One region of the Kitasatospora saccharophila genome, then DNA from elsewhere that is predicted to be linked to it. Evidence: riboswitches for the same ligand, from Rfam matches in the RefSeq annotation. Region 1 holds a riboswitch; the other holds the start of a gene.
The links. A riboswitch is a leader RNA that binds a small molecule or an ion and turns the genes downstream of it on or off. The one in region 1 is predicted to bind cyclic di-AMP.
Positions count from the first base shown of each region.

Region 1 (8,239 bases):
CGTGGTCAGCGGCGCGCTGACCGTAAAGCTCCCGGGCGCCGAGGAGTGGCAGACCTTCTCCGCCGGCGAGCGGTTCTCCGTTCCGGGTGACAGCAAGTTCCAGCTCCAGGTCTCGATCGACACGGCGTACCTCTGCGAGTACCGCTGATCCCGTAGCCCCACTGGCCGAAGAGGCCGGTGGGGCGGGCCTCCCTCCTCTCCCGTCCCCTTCTCCTCCGCTGCTTCGCACCGCTGCCCGCCGTTCCGCTGTTCCGCGGACCACTGGATCCACGGGCGGGATCATGCGCCCGTCACCGCCTCCGGCACGGGCCCCCGGGCCCCGGGGACCGCGTCGCTCCCGCCCGGCGGGCTTGCGGGCAGTCGGCGGACGGCGGGGAGGGCGAGCAGGGCGAGCGCGGCCGGGACGGCGAGGGCGGTCATCCCGAACAGGGCGGGCCGCACGCCGAGGCCGTCGGAGAGCGGACCGGCCAGCACCAGACCGAGCGGCATCAGGGCCACCGAGATCAGGTGGTCGTAGGAGCTGACCCGGGAGAGCACCCGCTCCGGTATGTGCACCTGGAGCAGGGTCTCCCAGAGCACGAAGAACAGGGAGACCCCGACTCCGGTGACCGCCTCCAGCGCGGCGATCACCCAGACCGGCGCGCCGGACCCGATGACCAGCGCCTGGCAGGAGGCCACCGCCATCGCCACCGCGGCGACGGCCATCGGGCGGGCGGGTTTCAGGCGGTAGGCGCAGACGTCTCCCAGGATCGCGCCGAGGCCGAAGGCGATGACCACCACGGCCCATGCACCGGCACCGCCCCATTCGCGCTCCGCCAGCACCGGCCCGAGCACGAACACCGAGGGCAGTACCACCACGTGGTAGACCGCTATCGCCAGCATCCCCGACCACACCCACGTCCGGCTGCGCACCTGCTGCCAGCCGACCCGCAGTTCGGCCAGGAAACCGGGCCGCTCGGCCCGCTCCGGGTCGGCGGGTGTCGCCCCGTCCGCCTCCTCGGGTGCCGCCCCGCCGGCCGGGCCCAGCCGGGCCAGCACGGCGGCGCTGGCGGCGAAACTCGCGGCGTCCACCGCCAGCGCACCGCCGGGCCCGACCGCCGCGATCAGCACCCCGGCCAGCGCGGGCCCGACCACCAGCGACGCCGATTGCACGAACCCGCGCAGCGCGTTCGCCTCGCGCAGTCGGTCGGCGGGGACGAGCAGGGGCAGCAGCCCGGTGGAGGCCGGGAGGAAGAAGGCGTCCGCGACGCCGAACAGCGCCATCAGCAGCGCCAGCGTCCCGACCCGGGCGGTGCCGGTGAGCAGCAGCACGGCGGCGGCCGCCTGGACGGCGCAGCGCACCAGGTCGGAGGCCAGCATGATGCGCTGCCGCGGTATCCGGTCCGCCCAGACGCCCCCGGCGAGCGTGAACACCAGCAGCGGGAGCAGCCCGGCCGCCGTGACCAGGCCGACGTCCGCGGCCGAGCCGCCGATCGCCAGCACCGCGAAGGGCAGCGCCACGAACGAGACCCGGTCCCCCAGGACCGACAGCGACTGCCCGACGAACAGCCGGGCGAACCGGCGCTCGGTGCGGAGCACTTCGGGGATCGGAACGCGCACGGGACCTCCTCGACGAATCCGGCGCTCCCGGCCCACCCGACGAACCCGACGAGCCCGACGGACCGGAGCAGCGCACCCGCCGCACGGGACGGCGAGCAGGGCGATCGTAGGAAGCCCGCGCACCCCCTGTCGCGTGATTTATCCGCAACGCGGACAATGCCCCGATTTCACCGAACTTCCTTGCCCTGCAAGTGACTTGACACCAATCGCCTACCGTCGTCGCCCAACCGGTGTGCCCGCCTTCCCCGTTCGCCTTCCCCCCAATCCCACCGATCGGCCACACTTCTCCAGCCGGTCCGCCGACCTCCCGCCCACGGCCGCCCCCGCCTCCGGCCCGAGACATCGTCAACAGGTCGTCCACACACCACGCGGGAACCGGCGTGACGAAGGCGTGATCCGGGCGCGACGCGCTTGTGATTGCCGCGTTCGAGTGAATAGGCTCCTCCCAGCCCGCACCACCGGGCCCCGCGCGCGAGAACGCCGAGCCCTGTCCGCCGCGCCGTCGGGTCGACCACCACCACCCTTGGACAGGGGCGGGGGAACCACGATTGTTGCCGTCCCCCACGGCTAGGGGTGAAGCCGTCCGCACCGGGTGACCGGACGCGGCGGCCGGGCCTCCCTCCCGGTCCGAACCCGACAGCTCACCTCGCAGGCGTGCGGAGAGGATCTCGCATGCTCTTCACGGGTTCGGGACGTCACCGTCGGCAGGGTCCGGCGGAGAAGGCAGCCGAGCGCGCGATCGCGGTGGCCGGCGTGGCCGGCGTCGGCATCGCCCTGCCGCTGCTCGCCGTGACCGGCGCGCACGCCGCCCCCAGCGCGGTCTGGGACCGGGTCGCCGAGTGCGAGAGCGGAGGGAACTGGGGCTCCGACGCGGGCAACGGCCTCTACGGCGGCCTGCAGATCAACGCCCAGCGCTGGACGGACTACGGCGGCACCCAGTTCGCCCCGCTGCCGAACGGGGCCACCCGCAGCCAGCAGATCGCCGTCGCCGAACGCATCCTGGCCACCGAGGGCCCCTCGCCCTGGTCCTCGTGCGTGGACGAGGCGGGCCTGAGCACCGCCACCGCGCCGGGCGTCGTCGACGACAACGACTCGGCCGACGAGACGGGTTCGCTGCGCGGCGCCCGCGGCATCGCGGCGGTCAACGCCGCCCCGGACGGCAGCACCGTCCCGAGCGGGAACACCGCGCCGGTGTTCTCCGGCCTGCCCGGCTACGACCCGGTCTCGCACGTGTACTGGTACGAGAAGAACGGCGCCTGGTTCTGGACCAGCCACCAGAGCCTGTACGAGCGCTACCTGCAGCTGACGCACCCCCAGCCGCAGCCGAGCGCCCCCACCCCGACCGCCCCCGCCACCAACGCCCCGGCCACGGACGCCCCGACCGCGCCGGGCACCCCGTCGGCCGCCCCCGGCACCCCGCTGCTGCCCACCGACCCGACCGCCACGCCCGGCCCGGGCACGCCCACCGACGGCAGCAACGGGAACGGGAACGACGGCAACGGGACCGGCCTGGTCCCCACCCTCCCGGTCACCCCGTCTCCCAGTCCGTCCGGCAGCGCCGACTCCTCCGGCACCACCCCCGCCCCCTCGCCCACCGGCAGCACGGCGGCCCCGGACGCGTCCGCCCCGTCGGCAACCCCGACCCCGGCCCCGACCCCGGACCCGGCCGCACCGACGGCCCCGGACCCGGCCGCGTCGGCGGTCCCGGCGGCGGCCGCGTCCGCGCAGCCGTACACCGTCACCACCGGCGACACCCTGGCCGCCATCGCCCGCGAGCACGCGCTGGGCGGCGGCTGGTCCGAGCTCTACAGGTCCAACCAGCAGGTGGTCGGCGAGAACCCGGACCTGATCCGTCCGGGCCAGGTGCTCGACCTGGGCTGACCGGCTCCGGGCCGGCCGCCGTCACTTCGGGACGGCGGCCAGCCCGGTGCAGCCGCGCAGGCCGTCGCGGCGCTGCTGGGCGGCCTTCGCGGCGTTCCCGCTCTGCGGGACGGGCACGCCCCGGCCGTCGATGTGGGCGGGGGTGAAGGTCTCGCCGGTGACGCGGCCGTCGGCGGTGACGGTGAGCGTGGTGACTCCGGTCTCGTCGGAGGCGGTGTAGTTCGAGGTGCCGTACCAGAGGAAGTTGCCGAAGCCGTACGCCACGTAGGTCTTGCCGAGCATGCCCGCGCCGAGCATGGTGTGGGCGTGGGTGCCGACCACGGCGGTCGCCCCGGCGTCGGCGAGCTTCTTGGCGAGGGCGCTCTGCGCGCGGGTCGGGCAGGCCACGCCCTCGTCGCCCCAGTGCAGGTAGACCAGGACCACCGGCGCCTGCGCCTTCGCCGCGGTGACGGCGCGCAGCAGCGCGGTCTCGTCGAGGGCGGAGGCGATGCCCGGCTTGTGGGCGCCGGCCCGCCACTTCTGGTTGGTGATCTCGTTGACCTGGCTGGCCCCCAGCACGGCGACCTTCACGCCGCGCACGGTGGCGACGTACGGGGCGTACGCCTCCTCGGCGTCCTTGCCGATGCCGACCACCGGGATCGGGGAGGCGGCCTTGGCGGCGAGGGTGTCGGCGAGGCCGTCGGGGCCGAAGTCGACGGCGTGGTTGTTGGCCTGGGAGACCACGTCGACACCGGCGTCCTTGAGCGCGTCGAGCGCCTTGGGGGTGGTGCGGAAGGTGTAGGTCTTGGGTTCGGCCTTGCCCCGGCCGGTGATGGCGGTCTCCAGGTTGAGCACCGCCAGGTCGGCGGCGGAGAGCGTCGCGGAGATCGGGCCGAGGGCGGTGTCGGCCTTGCCCGCTCCGAGCCGGGAGGCGGTGCGGCCCTCGAAGTGGACGTCTCCCGCGAAGGCGACCGTGATGCTGCCGCCCGTGCCGGGGCTCGCCGGGCTGCTCCCCTGCGACTCCCCGGGGGCCGGTCCGGTGGACGCGGCGGCCGTCGGTGCCGGCGTCGCGGACGCCGGGGCCGCGGCGCCGGTGGCAGGGCCGGTGGCGGCCCGGTCCGCGGAGGGCTCCGGTCCGCCGCACCCGGCGACGGTGCTGAGCAGCAGGACGATGGCGGCGGCTGTGCCGGCCGTGGCGCGGTGCATGAACGGACCCCCCGGTGGTTCGGTGACGACGCACTTTATCCGCGTCGCCCGAACACCGGAAGCCCAACATCGACACCGAACGATCACGATCGCACCTCCGGGGCGGACCCGGCCCCCCGCACCGCACCGGCGGGGGCGCGGAGCCCCGTCCGCTCAGGCCACCACCCCGGCGGCGCGCAGCAGCCAGCGGTTGGTGCGGCCGACCAGTCCGGCCCGGTCGAGCACCGAGACGACCTTCTGGGCCATCTCGGTCTTGGTGGCCCGCCAGCGCGGGTTGGCCCGGGCGGCCGCCCTGCCGACCTCGGGGTCGATGCCGACGGCGGCGTAGAGCCGGGGGTGGATCAGCGCGGTGGTGGCGTAGTAGACGATCAGTCCGATGAACAGCTGCTCGTACCGGCGGCGGACCGGGCCCAGGCGCTTGCGGACGAGCTCCTCGCGGGCGTAGCTGATGTGCCGGGACTCCTCGATGACGTGGATCCGGGAGACCTGGCGGGTGAGCGGCTGGAGGGTGTCGTCGTTCATCACCTCGCGCTGGAAGGCGTCCAGGATCTCCTCGACGTACATGGTGCCGCCGAAGGTCTGGCTGTGGGTGGAGATCGCCTTGAACAGTCGGCCGAGGTTGTGCGCAACGAATCCGGCGCCGTACGCGGGGACGCCCATCTTGGCGATCATGCGGGCGAACATGATCGAGTGCCGGCACTCGTCGGCGATCTCGGTCAGCGCGTACTGGACGTGGTTGCTGGTCGGGTCCCGGTCGAAGGCGTGGCGCAGCAGCATCTGCATGAGGATCTCCTCGAACCAGATGCCGACGCTGGCGATGGAGGCGACCTCGTGCTTGGAGAGTTCGATCCGCTGTTCTTCGGTCATCCGCTCCCAGAGGGCGGTGCCGTAGAGGGAGAGGTGCCGGGGCGGGCAGTAGTAGGCGCCGGGGACGGGGTCGGCGTCCCAGTCGACGTCGGTGAGGGGGTTGAACGAGAGCTTCGCGGAGGAGGCGAGCAGGCGTTCGGCGGTGCGCTCCCGGTCGGGGGCGGTGCGGGCGGGCTGGGGCGGCATGCCGGCTCCTTCGCGGTGGGGGGGGCGGAGAGGGTGGAGTGGTGGCACTGCCGCGAAGGTAGAAGTTATTAGACTTTCCGTCAATACACCGCGCACAGAGCGGCCCGGGCCGCCCCGCCGGGCTCCTACCGGCCCCCGCCCCCGCTGGGCCCGGCGGGCCTGCCACAGCTCCTCCGGGCCCGCCGACCCCCCCTACCAGCCCGCCGGGTCCTGCCAGGCCGCCAGCTCCCGTCCGCTGGTGAAGCGCCGCCGCTGCCCGTCCACCGGGTCGGTGAACTCCAGCGAGCGCGCCAGCAGCTGGAGCGGGCGCCGGTAGTCCTCGGGGGCGTCCCCGCCCAGCACCTCGGGGTAGAGCGGGTCGCCCAGGATCGGCAGGCCGAGCCCGTTCATGTGCACCCGCAGCTGGTGGGTGCGGCCGGTGCGCGGGGCGAGCCGGTAGCGGCCCAGGCCGCCGCGGGCCTCGGCCAGCTCGACCCGGCTCTCCGCGTTCGGCTCGCCGGGCTCCTCGTAGGCGTCGAGCCGGCCGCGGTCCTTGCGGATCCGGCTGCGCACCACGGTGGGCAGCCGGGCCGCCGCGGACGGCTCGTACCGGGCGACCGCCTCGTACTCCTTGACGGCCTCGCGGCGCTCGAACAGGCCCTGGTAGGCGCCGCGCAGCGCGGGGTCGGCGACGAACAGGACCACGCCCGCGGTGAGCCGGTCCAGGCGGTGGGCGGGGCTGAGCCGGGGCAGGCCGAGGTCGCGGCGCAGCCGGGCGAGGGCGGTCTCGGTGGCGTGGCTGCCGCGCGGGGTGGTGGCGAGGAAGTGCGGCTTGTCGGCGACCACGATGCGCTCGTCGCGGTGCAGGACCTCGACGGGGAAGGGCACCACGGGTTCGGGCGGGCCGGGTTCGCGGTGGAACCAGACGTGGCCGCCCGGCCGGTAGGGCGTCCCGGCGGTGACCGGCCCGTCGGCGGCGACGAACTCGCCCGCCGCGAGCATCGCCGCGATCCGCCCGTCCCCGGCGGCGGCGCCGTAGCGCTCCTCCAGGTAGGCGCGGACCGTCGGCCAGGGGCCGTCCAGCGGAAGTCTGACGTGTACGGGGTCGATGCCGTCGCGCTGCGGCAGCGGGCCGACCGGGGCGGGTTTCCTACGCACCACCGCGCGCCGCCCGGGGGTTCGTCCGACGGGTGTCCATCCGGACCACCCTAGCGGGAGGTCACCCGTCTGGGCGCGGGCGGCCCGCCGTGCGACGATGGCAGGGCGGTGACCGCCCCCGGAACGGCAGGTGGCCAGATGGACACCGACGAACAGCGCACGATCCCCCGCTTCCGCCCCGCCTCCCCGCCCGCGGCGGGCGGGACGCCGGTACCGGACGGCCTGCTGTCGATCCCGGTGGCGACGGCGCTGATCGCGGCGGACGGCCGGATCCTGCACTGGAGCCCGGACGCGGAGGCGCTGCTCGGCTTCTCCGCGGAGCGGGCGGTGGGAACGCGTGCGGCGGACATCCTGGTGGGCCCGGAGCGGCGCCCGGAGGCCCTGGAGCTGTTCGGCCGGATCCTGAGCGGCCGCGCCTGGGCGGGGGTGTTCCCGGTGCGGCACCGGGACGGCCACCTGGTGCGGCTCGACTTCCGGACCTTCCCGGTGTTCGACCGCGACGGCTCGCCGATGGTGCTGGCGGTGGCCTCGGACGTCAGCGAGGTGCGCCGGCTGGCGGCGGACCTAGCGGTGCTGGACGGGTTCTTCACGCAGTCGCCGGTGGGCATGGGGGTCTTCGACACCGAGCTGCGCTTCGTCCGGCTGAACGAGGCGCTGGCCCGGATCAACGGGCTGCCGGTGGACCGGCACCTGGGGCGGCGGCTGTCCGAGGTGCTGCCCGGGATCGACGGGCGGACCGCCGAGGCGACGATGCGCCGCATCCTGGCCGACGGCCGGCCGCTGGTGGACCTGCGGACGCACGGCCGGACGGCGGCCGACCCGGAGCGCGAGCACGCCTGGTCGGTGTCGACCTTCCGGCTGGAGCAGCCGGACGGCACGGTGCTCGGCGTGTGCACCACGGTCGTGGACATCACCGACCGCTTCGAGGCGGAGAGCGCCGCCGAGGCCGCCCAGCAGCGGCTGGCGCTGCTGAACGAGGCGTCCACCCGGATCGGCACCACGCTGGACCTGGCCACCACGGCCCGGGAGCTGGCCGAGACCGCCGCGCCGAGCCTGGCCGACACCGTGGTGGTGGAGGTGCTGGACGGCCTGGTGCGGGGCGAGCCGGCCGTGCTGCCCGGCCGGGCGGACCGGACCGCGGTGCTGCGCCGGATGGCGTTCCACACCGTCCCGGACAGCGGGATGACCCCGACCGCGCCGGTGGGCTCGGTGCAGCGGCTGCACCCGAGCACGCCGTACGCGTGGGCGCTGTCGCACGGCCGGCCGGTGCTGGTGCCGCGCACGGACGGCGCCGCGATGAGCTGGTTCGCGGACGACCCGGTGCGCGGCGGGGCGATCCGGGCCCAGGGGGTGCACTCGCTGATGGTGGTGCCGCTGATCGCCC
Region 1 is NZ_BAAANS010000052.1:29,814-38,052, reverse strand. Features, by position in the region: gene ppnP (pyrimidine/purine nucleoside phosphorylase) at 1-148, shown strand, start outside; gene ABD345_RS30290 (MFS transporter) at 280-1,599, opposite strand; cyclic di-AMP (ydaO/yuaA leader) riboswitch at 2,105-2,268, shown strand; gene ABD345_RS30285 (transglycosylase family protein) at 2,272-3,480, shown strand; gene ABD345_RS30280 (CapA family protein) at 3,502-4,665, opposite strand; gene ABD345_RS30275 (AurF N-oxygenase family protein) at 4,819-5,718, opposite strand; gene ABD345_RS30270 (pseudouridine synthase) at 5,911-6,858, opposite strand; gene ABD345_RS30265 (SpoIIE family protein phosphatase) at 6,994-8,239, shown strand, end outside.

Region 2 (8,239 bases), on a different contig from region 1:
GCCGCCACCCAGGCCGTCCTGCGGGTCAACGGCTCCGGCGACGCCCTGCACCCGCAGGCCGCCTGGCTCGCCCTCGACGCCCTCGAACCCGACCTGCGGATCACCAAGGCCAACAGCCCGGCCGGCACCACCGACGACGACCCGCCCGGCGACGTCGAACCCGGCGACACCGTCGGCTACTCCTTCGACGTCGCCAACCGGCACGCCGACGGCGGCACCGCCGACCTCGACACCGCCACCGACGTCACCGTCACCGACCGACTGCCCGCCGGCACCACGTACCAGAGCGGCTCCAACCCGGACTGCACCGCCGCCGGGCAGACCGTCACCTGCGCCGTCCCCGACCTCGCCCCCGGCGCCACCGCCAACGTCGCCTTCCGGGTGACGGTCGACCAGGACGCCGCCGGCGGCACCAGGCTGGACGACACCGCCACCCTCGACTTCAAGGGCAGCCAGACCCGGCGCGCGCAGACCCGGACCAGCAACACCGTCCGCAACACCGTCGTCGACCGGCCCCGGTACCGGATCGAGAAGACCGCCTCCCCGAGCAGCACCACCCCCGGCGGCACCGTCGGCTACCGGGTCACCGTCACCAACACCGGCAGGGTCCCGGCGAACGGCGTCACCCTCGACGACGACCTCTCCGGCGTGCTCGCCGACGCCGCCTACCGGGGCGACGCCACCGCCGACCTCGGCACCGCGACCGTCACCGGCACCACCCTGCACTGGGCCGGCGACCTGCCGGTCGGCGCCACCGCGACCCTCACCTACTCGGTGACCGTCGCGCCCGCGCTGACCGCTGACACCCGGCTCACCAACACCGTCACCTCCTCGACCCACCGCAACAACTGCGCCGCCGGCAGCACCGACCCCGCCTGCGGAGCGACGGTCACCGTCACCGTCCCGCCGCCGTCGCCCTCGCCGTCCACCAGTGCCGGCCCGTCGCCGTCCGCGAGCCCCTCGCCGCACCCGAGCGGCACCCCGCGGCCCGTGCCCGGCCCCGGCACGAACGGCCGCCTCCCGGAGACCGGGGGCGCCGGCGCCCTCCCGCTGGTCGGCCTGGCCGCCCTCGGCTGCGTGCTGGCCGGCCTGATGGTGCTGGCGACCAAGTCCCGCCGCCGCCGCTGAACCGGGCCGGGGCCGGCCCGGAACCGCACCGGAGGCCCCGGCCGTCCCGCGACCCGCGATAGGTTCGGTTCCGTGGACACCCCGAAGCTGATCCTGCTGACCACCACCCACCGCGTCGCCCCCGGCCTGCTCAGCTGGCCCGCCTGGGAGGCGCTCCGGTCCGCGCCCGAGGTGCTGGTCGGCGTCGCGGACCACCCGCAGCTGGCCGCCCTGCGCGCGGCGGGCGTCGAGCCGGAGCTGGTGGAGCGGCCGTCCGCCCCCGCGCTGGCCCGGCTGCTGCTGGCCCGGGCGCCCGCCGTCTGGCTGGAGAGCCCGGACGGCGACCCGGGGCTGACCGACGCGCTGGCCCGGATCGCGGTGGAGGAGGCCGGCGAGCACCCGGAGATCGAGCTGCTGCCGGGCTCGTACGACCTGCCGGGGGCCCGGCTGCTCGACCTGGTCACCGTGATGGACCGGCTGCGCTCGCCCGGCGGCTGCCCGTGGGACGCCGAGCAGACCCACGAGAGCCTGGTGAAGTACCTGGTGGAAGAGTCGTTCGAGCTGGTCGAGGCGATCGAGGAGGGCGACCGGGAGACCCTGCGCGAGGAGCTCGGCGACGTGCTGCTGCAGGTGTTCTTCCACTCGCGGATCGCCGAGGAGGACGCCGAGGACCCGTTCTCGATCGACGACGTCGCGGGCGACATCGTGGAGAAGCTCACGTACCGCCACCCGCACGTGTTCGGCGACGTCAGCGTGACCGGCTCCGCCGAGACCGAGGCCAACTGGGAGCAGCTGAAGGCGGCGGAGAAGCAGCGCGAATCGGTGCTCGACGGCGTGCCCTCCGGCCTGCCCGCGCTGGCGTACGCGGCCAAACTGGTCTCCCGGGTGCGCCGGGCGCACTTCACCGGCGTGCCGGACGCGCCGTACCGGCTGCCCGCCGAGCTGACCGCCGAGACCGCGGGCGAGCTGCTGCTGGCCGTCGCCCAGCAGGCGCACGACCGGGGCGTCGACGTGGACGCGGCGCTGCGCGCGGCGGCCCGCCGCTACCGCGCGGCGGTCCGGGCGGCGGAGGGGCTGGCGGAGGAGTAGAGGGCAGGGCCGCCGCCCGGTGGCACGCGGGCCGCGGCGATGTCCTTCGTCCTGCTCTTCGCGGACTTCTCGACCACCATCAACCTCATCGGCAACGGCATCTACGTGCTGCCGCGGGAGCTGCTGCCGGCCCTAGCCGGCCAGCGGGACGTCGGCGACCGGGCGGCGCTGGGTCGGGACGACCTCGCCGATGGCCTCGCCGACCAGGGCGAGGACCTCGGCCAGCGGGTCGAGGTGGCCGGGCAGGTCGGCGAGCTGGACGATCCGCTCGCCGTCCGGGCCGGCGACCGCGAACAGGTCGATCGGGCCGAGGTGCTTGACGGCGGTGTCGACCAGCGCGGCGATGTCCGCCGGGTGGTGGATGTCGCCGGAGACGCCGACCACCGGGCAGCCGGGGCGGTCGAGTTCGGCGGCCAGGTCCTCGGCGATGCCGGGGCGCAGGTCGGCGATGAGCAGGCCGGCGGCGCCGGCGGCGGAGAACCGGCGGGCCAGGTCGGCCCCCGAACCCCCGTCGAGCACCGCGATGACCACCACTGCCCCGGCTACTCGCATGGCCTGCTCCCCTTTCAGAGCGCGCACCCGTGGCCGACCCGCACGCCGCCCACGGTGGTTATCGGAGGATCGTAGGCTCGCCCCGACGCTCCGCAACAGGGATTACCCACCAGGTGACCAGACTCACGCACCGGCGCTTCCCGATACGGTCAAGACATGCCAGACCAGCCCCACGCACCCCAGCCGCCACTGTTCACCTGGGAGTTCGCCGCCGACCCCTACCCGGCGTACGCCTGGCTGCGGGAGCACGCGCCGGTGCACCGCACCACCCTGCCGAGCGGGGTCGACGCCTGGCTGGTCACCCGCTACGCGGACGCCCGGCAGGCGCTCGCGGACGCCCGGCTGTCCAAGAACCCGGCGCACCACAGCGAGCAGGCCCACCGCAGCGGCCGGGTCGGCATCCCCGGCGAGCGGCAGGCCGACCTGATGACCCACCTGCTGAACATCGACCCGCCGGACCACACCCGGCTGCGCCGGCTGGTCTCCAAGGCGTTCACCCCGCGCCGGGTGGCCGAGTTCGAACCGCGGGTGCGGGAGATCACCGACCGGCTGATCGACTCCTTCGCCGGCCGCGGCGAGGCCGACCTGATCCACGAGTTCGCCTTCCCGCTCCCCATCTACGCGATCTGCGACCTGCTCGGCGTCCCGGCCGAGGACCAGGACGACCTGCGCGACTGGGCCGGGATGATGATCCGACACGTGGGCGGTAAGAGGGGAGGGGTCGGCCGGGCCGTCAAGCAGATCCGCGGCTACCTGGCCGACCTGATCCACCGCAAGCGCGCCGACCTCGGCGACGACCTGATCTCCGGCCTGATCCGGGCCAGCGACCACGGCGAGCACCTGAGCGAGAACGAGGCCGCGGCGATGGCCTTCATCTTGCTTTTCGCCGGGTTCGAGACCACCATCAACCTCATCGGCAATGGCATGTACGCGCTGCTGCGCAGCCCGGACCAGCGCACCCTGCTCCAGGAGTCGCTGGGGCGCGGCGAGTCCGGCCTGCTGGAGACCGGCGTCGAGGAACTGCTGCGCTACGACGGCCCGGTGGAGCTGGCCACCTGGCGGTTCGCCACCGCGCCGCTGGCCATCGGCGGGGTGGAGATCCCGGTCGGCGACCCGGTGCTGGTGGTGCTGGCCGCGGCGGACCGCGACCCGGCCCGGTTCTCCGCCGAGAACACCCTCGACCTGGCCCGCTCGGACAACCCGCACCTGGGTTTCGGTCACGGCATCCACTACTGCATCGGCGCCCCGCTGGCCCGGCTTGAGGGGCAGCGCGCGATCGGCAGCCTACTGACCAGGCTTCCGGACGTTCGGTTGGCGGCCGATCCGGCCGAGCTGCGCTGGCGGGGCGGGCTGATCATGCGCGGTCTGCGCGACCTCCCGGTCTCCTTCACGCCCCGCTGACGCCGTTTCAGCACCCGCGACACGCCGCCGCGCAGGGCCGACGACACGCCGGGGCGGGGGCGCGCGTCGCACGCCTGCTCGGAATCAATCCGGACATACCGGGATCGTTCGTGTACGTGACACGAAGATCCGTGATTTCGGCGTGATCATGGTGATATGAGCTTGTGATTGCTCGTCAGCTTTGCCTACTCTCCGACATGCCCGCAGCTGCGGGCCCCGATCGCGGCACGCCGAGTCCTGTCCGCCGCGTCCTCGGGCCACCTACCAGGTACCGGACAGGAGCGGGGGAACCAGTGTGAACGCCGTGGTCCCAACGGCTTGGGGTGAAGCCGCCGAGCAACGGGCGCAACCGCGTCCGGAGCGTCCGGCGGCCGGGCCAGCCTCCCGGTCCGAACCCGACAGCTCACCTCGCAGGCGTGCGGAGAGGAAGTCCCGTGCTGTTCTCCAACGCTGCTCGTCACCGCCGTAGTACCAAGGCCGAGAAGGTCATCGCCGCCGCCGGCGTGGCCTCGGTCGGCCTGGCCCTGCCACTGCTCGCCGCCACCGGAGCGGCAGCCGCCCCCGTCGACACCTGGGACCGCGTGGCCCAGTGCGAGAGCGGCGGCAACTGGAACATCAACACCGGCAACGGTTTCTACGGCGGCCTGCAGTTCACCTCCTCCACCTGGCGCGCCTTCGGCGGCGGCCAGTACGCGGCCCGCGCCGACCAGGCCAGCCGCGCCCAGCAGATCGCGGTGGCCGAGCGGGTGCTCGCCGCCCAGGGCCCCGGCGCCTGGCCGGTCTGCTCCAAGCGGGCCGGCCTCGCCAAGGGCGGCGCGCCCGCCGACACCTCCGAGGACACCGCCTCGCGCTCCCAGGAGCGCCCGACCGCGCCCCAGCAGCCGAAGAGCTCGCCGTCGAAGAAGCCGGCCGAGCCCGCTGCCAAGCCCCAGGCCCCCGCCGCCGAACCCCAGGCCGCCCCGCAGAACAGCGCCCCGCAGGCCGCGCCCGCCGGCGGCTACACCGTCCAGGACGGCGACACGCTCTCCGGCATCGCCGCCGCGCGGAACGTGTCCGGCGGCTGGGAGCGGATCTACCAGGCCAACCACGAGCTGATCGGCGCCGACCCCGACCTGATCCTGCCCGGCCAGGTGCTCTCCCTCTGAGCCCGGCCCGGCACCGGTCCCGGCAGGTGGGACGCCCCGGCCCGGCGGCCTGACGAGGCCCCGCCGCAGCCCTGACGAGGGCCGCGTCCCCTGACCGTCCGTCCGCTCCCGGCGCGTGCGCAGCAGTTCGCGCCGCCGGGAGCGGCGGAGCGGGCGTCAAACAGGTGAACTACCGACGAGTAGCCGGGCCACACCGTGAGACGGGGCCCGGCCGGGCGTGGCCGCACGGCGCTGTGCGGCTAGGCTCTGGTCGTAACGACCACACATCCGCTTCCGCTAGGAGATGCACTCGTGCCGTCCATTGATGTCGTCGTAGCCCGTGAGATCCTCGACTCCCGCGGCAACCCCACGGTCGAGGTCGAGGTCGGTCTCGACGACGGCAGCACCGGTCGCGCGGCCGTCCCGTCGGGTGCCTCCACCGGTGCCTTCGAGGCCCTGGAGCTCCGTGACGGCGACAAGAGCCGCTACTTCGGCAAGGGCGTCGAGAAGGCCGTCCTCGCCGTGATCGAGCAGATCGGCCCCGAGCTGGTCGGCTACGACGCCACCGAGCAGCGCCTCATCGACCAGGCCATGCTCGACCTGGACGCCACCCCGGACAAGTCCTCGCTCGGCGCCAACGCCATCCTGGGCGTCTCCCTCGCCGTGGCGCACGCCGCCTCCGAGGCCAGCGACCTGCCGCTGTTCCGCTACCTGGGCGGCCCGAACGCCCACGTGCTGCCCGTCCCGATGATGAACATCCTCAACGGCGGCTCGCACGCGGACTCCAACGTCGACATCCAGGAGTTCATGATCGCCCCGATCGGCGCGGAGTCCTTCTCCGAGGCCGTCCGCTGGGGCGTCGAGGTCTACCACACCCTCAAGGGCGTGCTGAAGGAGCGCGGGCTCTCCACCGGCCTGGGCGACGAGGGCGGCTTCGCCCCGAACCTGGACTCCAACCGCGAGGCCCTCGACCTCATCACCGAGGCCATCAAGAAGGCCGGCTACACCCCGGGCAAGGACGTCGCGCTCGCCCTGGACGTCGCCGCCTCCGAGTTCTTCAAGGACGGCGCCTACCAGTTCGAGGGCAAGGCGCTCTCCTCCGCCGACCTGATCGCGTACTACGCCGAGCTGGTCGCCGACTACCCGCTGGTCTCCATCGAGGACCCGCTGGACGAGTCGGACTGGGACGGCTGGAAGGCCATCACCGACGCGATCGGCGACAAGGTCCAGCTGGTCGGCGACGACCTGTTCGTCACCAACCCGGAGCGCCTGCGCAAGGGCATCGAGACCGGCACCGCCAACGCCCTGCTGGTCAAGGTCAACCAGATCGGCTCGCTCACCGAGACCCTGGACGCCGTCGAGCTGGCCCAGCGCAACGGCTACCGCTGCATGATGTCGCACCGCTCCGGCGAGACCGAGGACGTCACCATCGCCGACCTCGCCGTCGCCACCAACTGCGGCCAGATCAAGACCGGCGCCCCGGCCCGCTCCGAGCGCGTCGCCAAGTACAACCAGCTGCTGCGCATCGAGGAGATCCTCGACGACGCCGCCGAGTACGCGGGCCGCTCCTCCTTCCCGCGGTTCCGCCCCGCGGACAAGTAAGCACAGCAAGGGCTGAACGCACTGAGCCTGTTGTGACCGGTGCCCCGGCTCCCACCGCGTAGGGTGGGGCCGGGGCACCGGCATGCGCAGGAGGGGCGAGCAGATGGCCAAGTGGAGGATTCCCGGGTTGGCGGCGCGACCGCGCTTCACCAGCCGGGCCACCGTGCTGGTGCTCGTGCTCTGCTCGCTGGTGGCGATACTCGCCTACCCGGCCCGGCAGTACATCGCCCAGCGCGGCGAGATCGCCGACCAGCGGGCCAAGGCCGAGCACGCCCGCCGGCAGGTCGACGAACTGAGCCGGGAGAAGGCCCGCTGGCAGGACCCGGAGTACGTCAAGGCCCAGGCCCGCGAGCGGCTGCACTACGCGCTGCCCGGCGAGACCCCCTTCGTCTCGGTCTCCCCGCCGCCCCCGCCCGGCGCCAAGGCCCCCTCGGCCGACGCCGCCGCCCGGCCGAAGGCCGTCAAGCCCTGGTACGCCGGACTCTGGGACTCGGTGGACGCCGCCGACGCCGCGCCGCCCGCGCCGCAGCCGGTGCCCTGACGCCCCGCGCCCTCCCGAAGCCCCCGCACCCACCCGAACCCCCGCCCCCTGACGAACAGACTCCTCCTGATGAGCAACCAGAACCCTCCCGCGTCCGACGCCCCCGAGGTCGCCGAGCGCGACGTCGCCGCCATCGCCGCCCAGCTCGGCCGGGTGCCGCGCGGGCTGCGCGGTGTCGCCCACCGCTGCCCCTGCGGCAACCCGGACGTGGTGGAGACCGCGCCCCGGCTGCCCGACGGCACGCCGTTCCCGACGCTCTACTACCTGACCTGCCCCCGGGCCGCCTCGCTGATCGGCACCCTGGAGGCGGACGGCGTGATGAAGGAGCAGACCGCCCGGCTCGCCGAGGACCCGGAGCTGGCCGCCGCCTACCGGGCGGCGCACGAGGACTACATCGCCCGCCGGGACGCCATCGAGGTGCTGGAGGGCTTCCCCAGCGCCGGCGGCATGCCGGACCGGGTCAAGTGCCTGCACGTGCTGGTCGGGCACTCGCTGGCCGCCGGGGAGGGCGTCAACCCGCTCGGCGACGAGGCGATCGGGATGCTGGAGCAGTGGTGGGCCAAGGGCCCGTGCGTCAGCGACGCCGAGGTCGAGGCGGCCGGAGCGCGGGTCGCCCGCAACCGGGCCAAGGCCAAGGACCACGACGCGGTGATCGCCGCCAAGGAGGCGCTGAGCGCCGAGCGCGCCGCCCGCAAGGCCGCCGACACCGAGCCGGAGGAGGACGGGCAGTGAGCGCCACCCGGGTCGCCGCGATCGACTGCGGCACCAACTCGATCCGCCTGCTGATCGCCGAACTCGACCCGGAGACGGGCGAGATCACCGA
Region 2 is NZ_BAAANS010000027.1:101,699-109,937, reverse strand. Features, by position in the region: gene ABD345_RS20800 (DUF7927 domain-containing protein) at 1-1,128, shown strand, start outside; gene ABD345_RS20795 (nucleoside triphosphate pyrophosphohydrolase) at 1,201-2,196, shown strand; gene ABD345_RS20790 (SDR family NAD(P)-dependent oxidoreductase) at 2,329-2,748, opposite strand; gene ABD345_RS20785 (cytochrome P450 family protein) at 2,905-4,149, shown strand; cyclic di-AMP (ydaO/yuaA leader) riboswitch at 4,402-4,580, shown strand; gene ABD345_RS20780 (transglycosylase family protein) at 4,584-5,294, shown strand; gene eno (phosphopyruvate hydratase) at 5,586-6,875, shown strand; gene ABD345_RS20770 (FtsB family cell division protein) at 7,003-7,416, shown strand; partial or broken gene ABD345_RS20765 (DUF501 domain-containing protein) at 7,486-8,016, shown strand; gene ABD345_RS20760 (Ppx/GppA phosphatase family protein) at 8,145-8,239, shown strand, end outside.
Region 2: another riboswitch for cyclic di-AMP. It lies ahead of ABD345_RS20780 (transglycosylase family protein); the one in region 1 lies ahead of ABD345_RS30285 (transglycosylase family protein).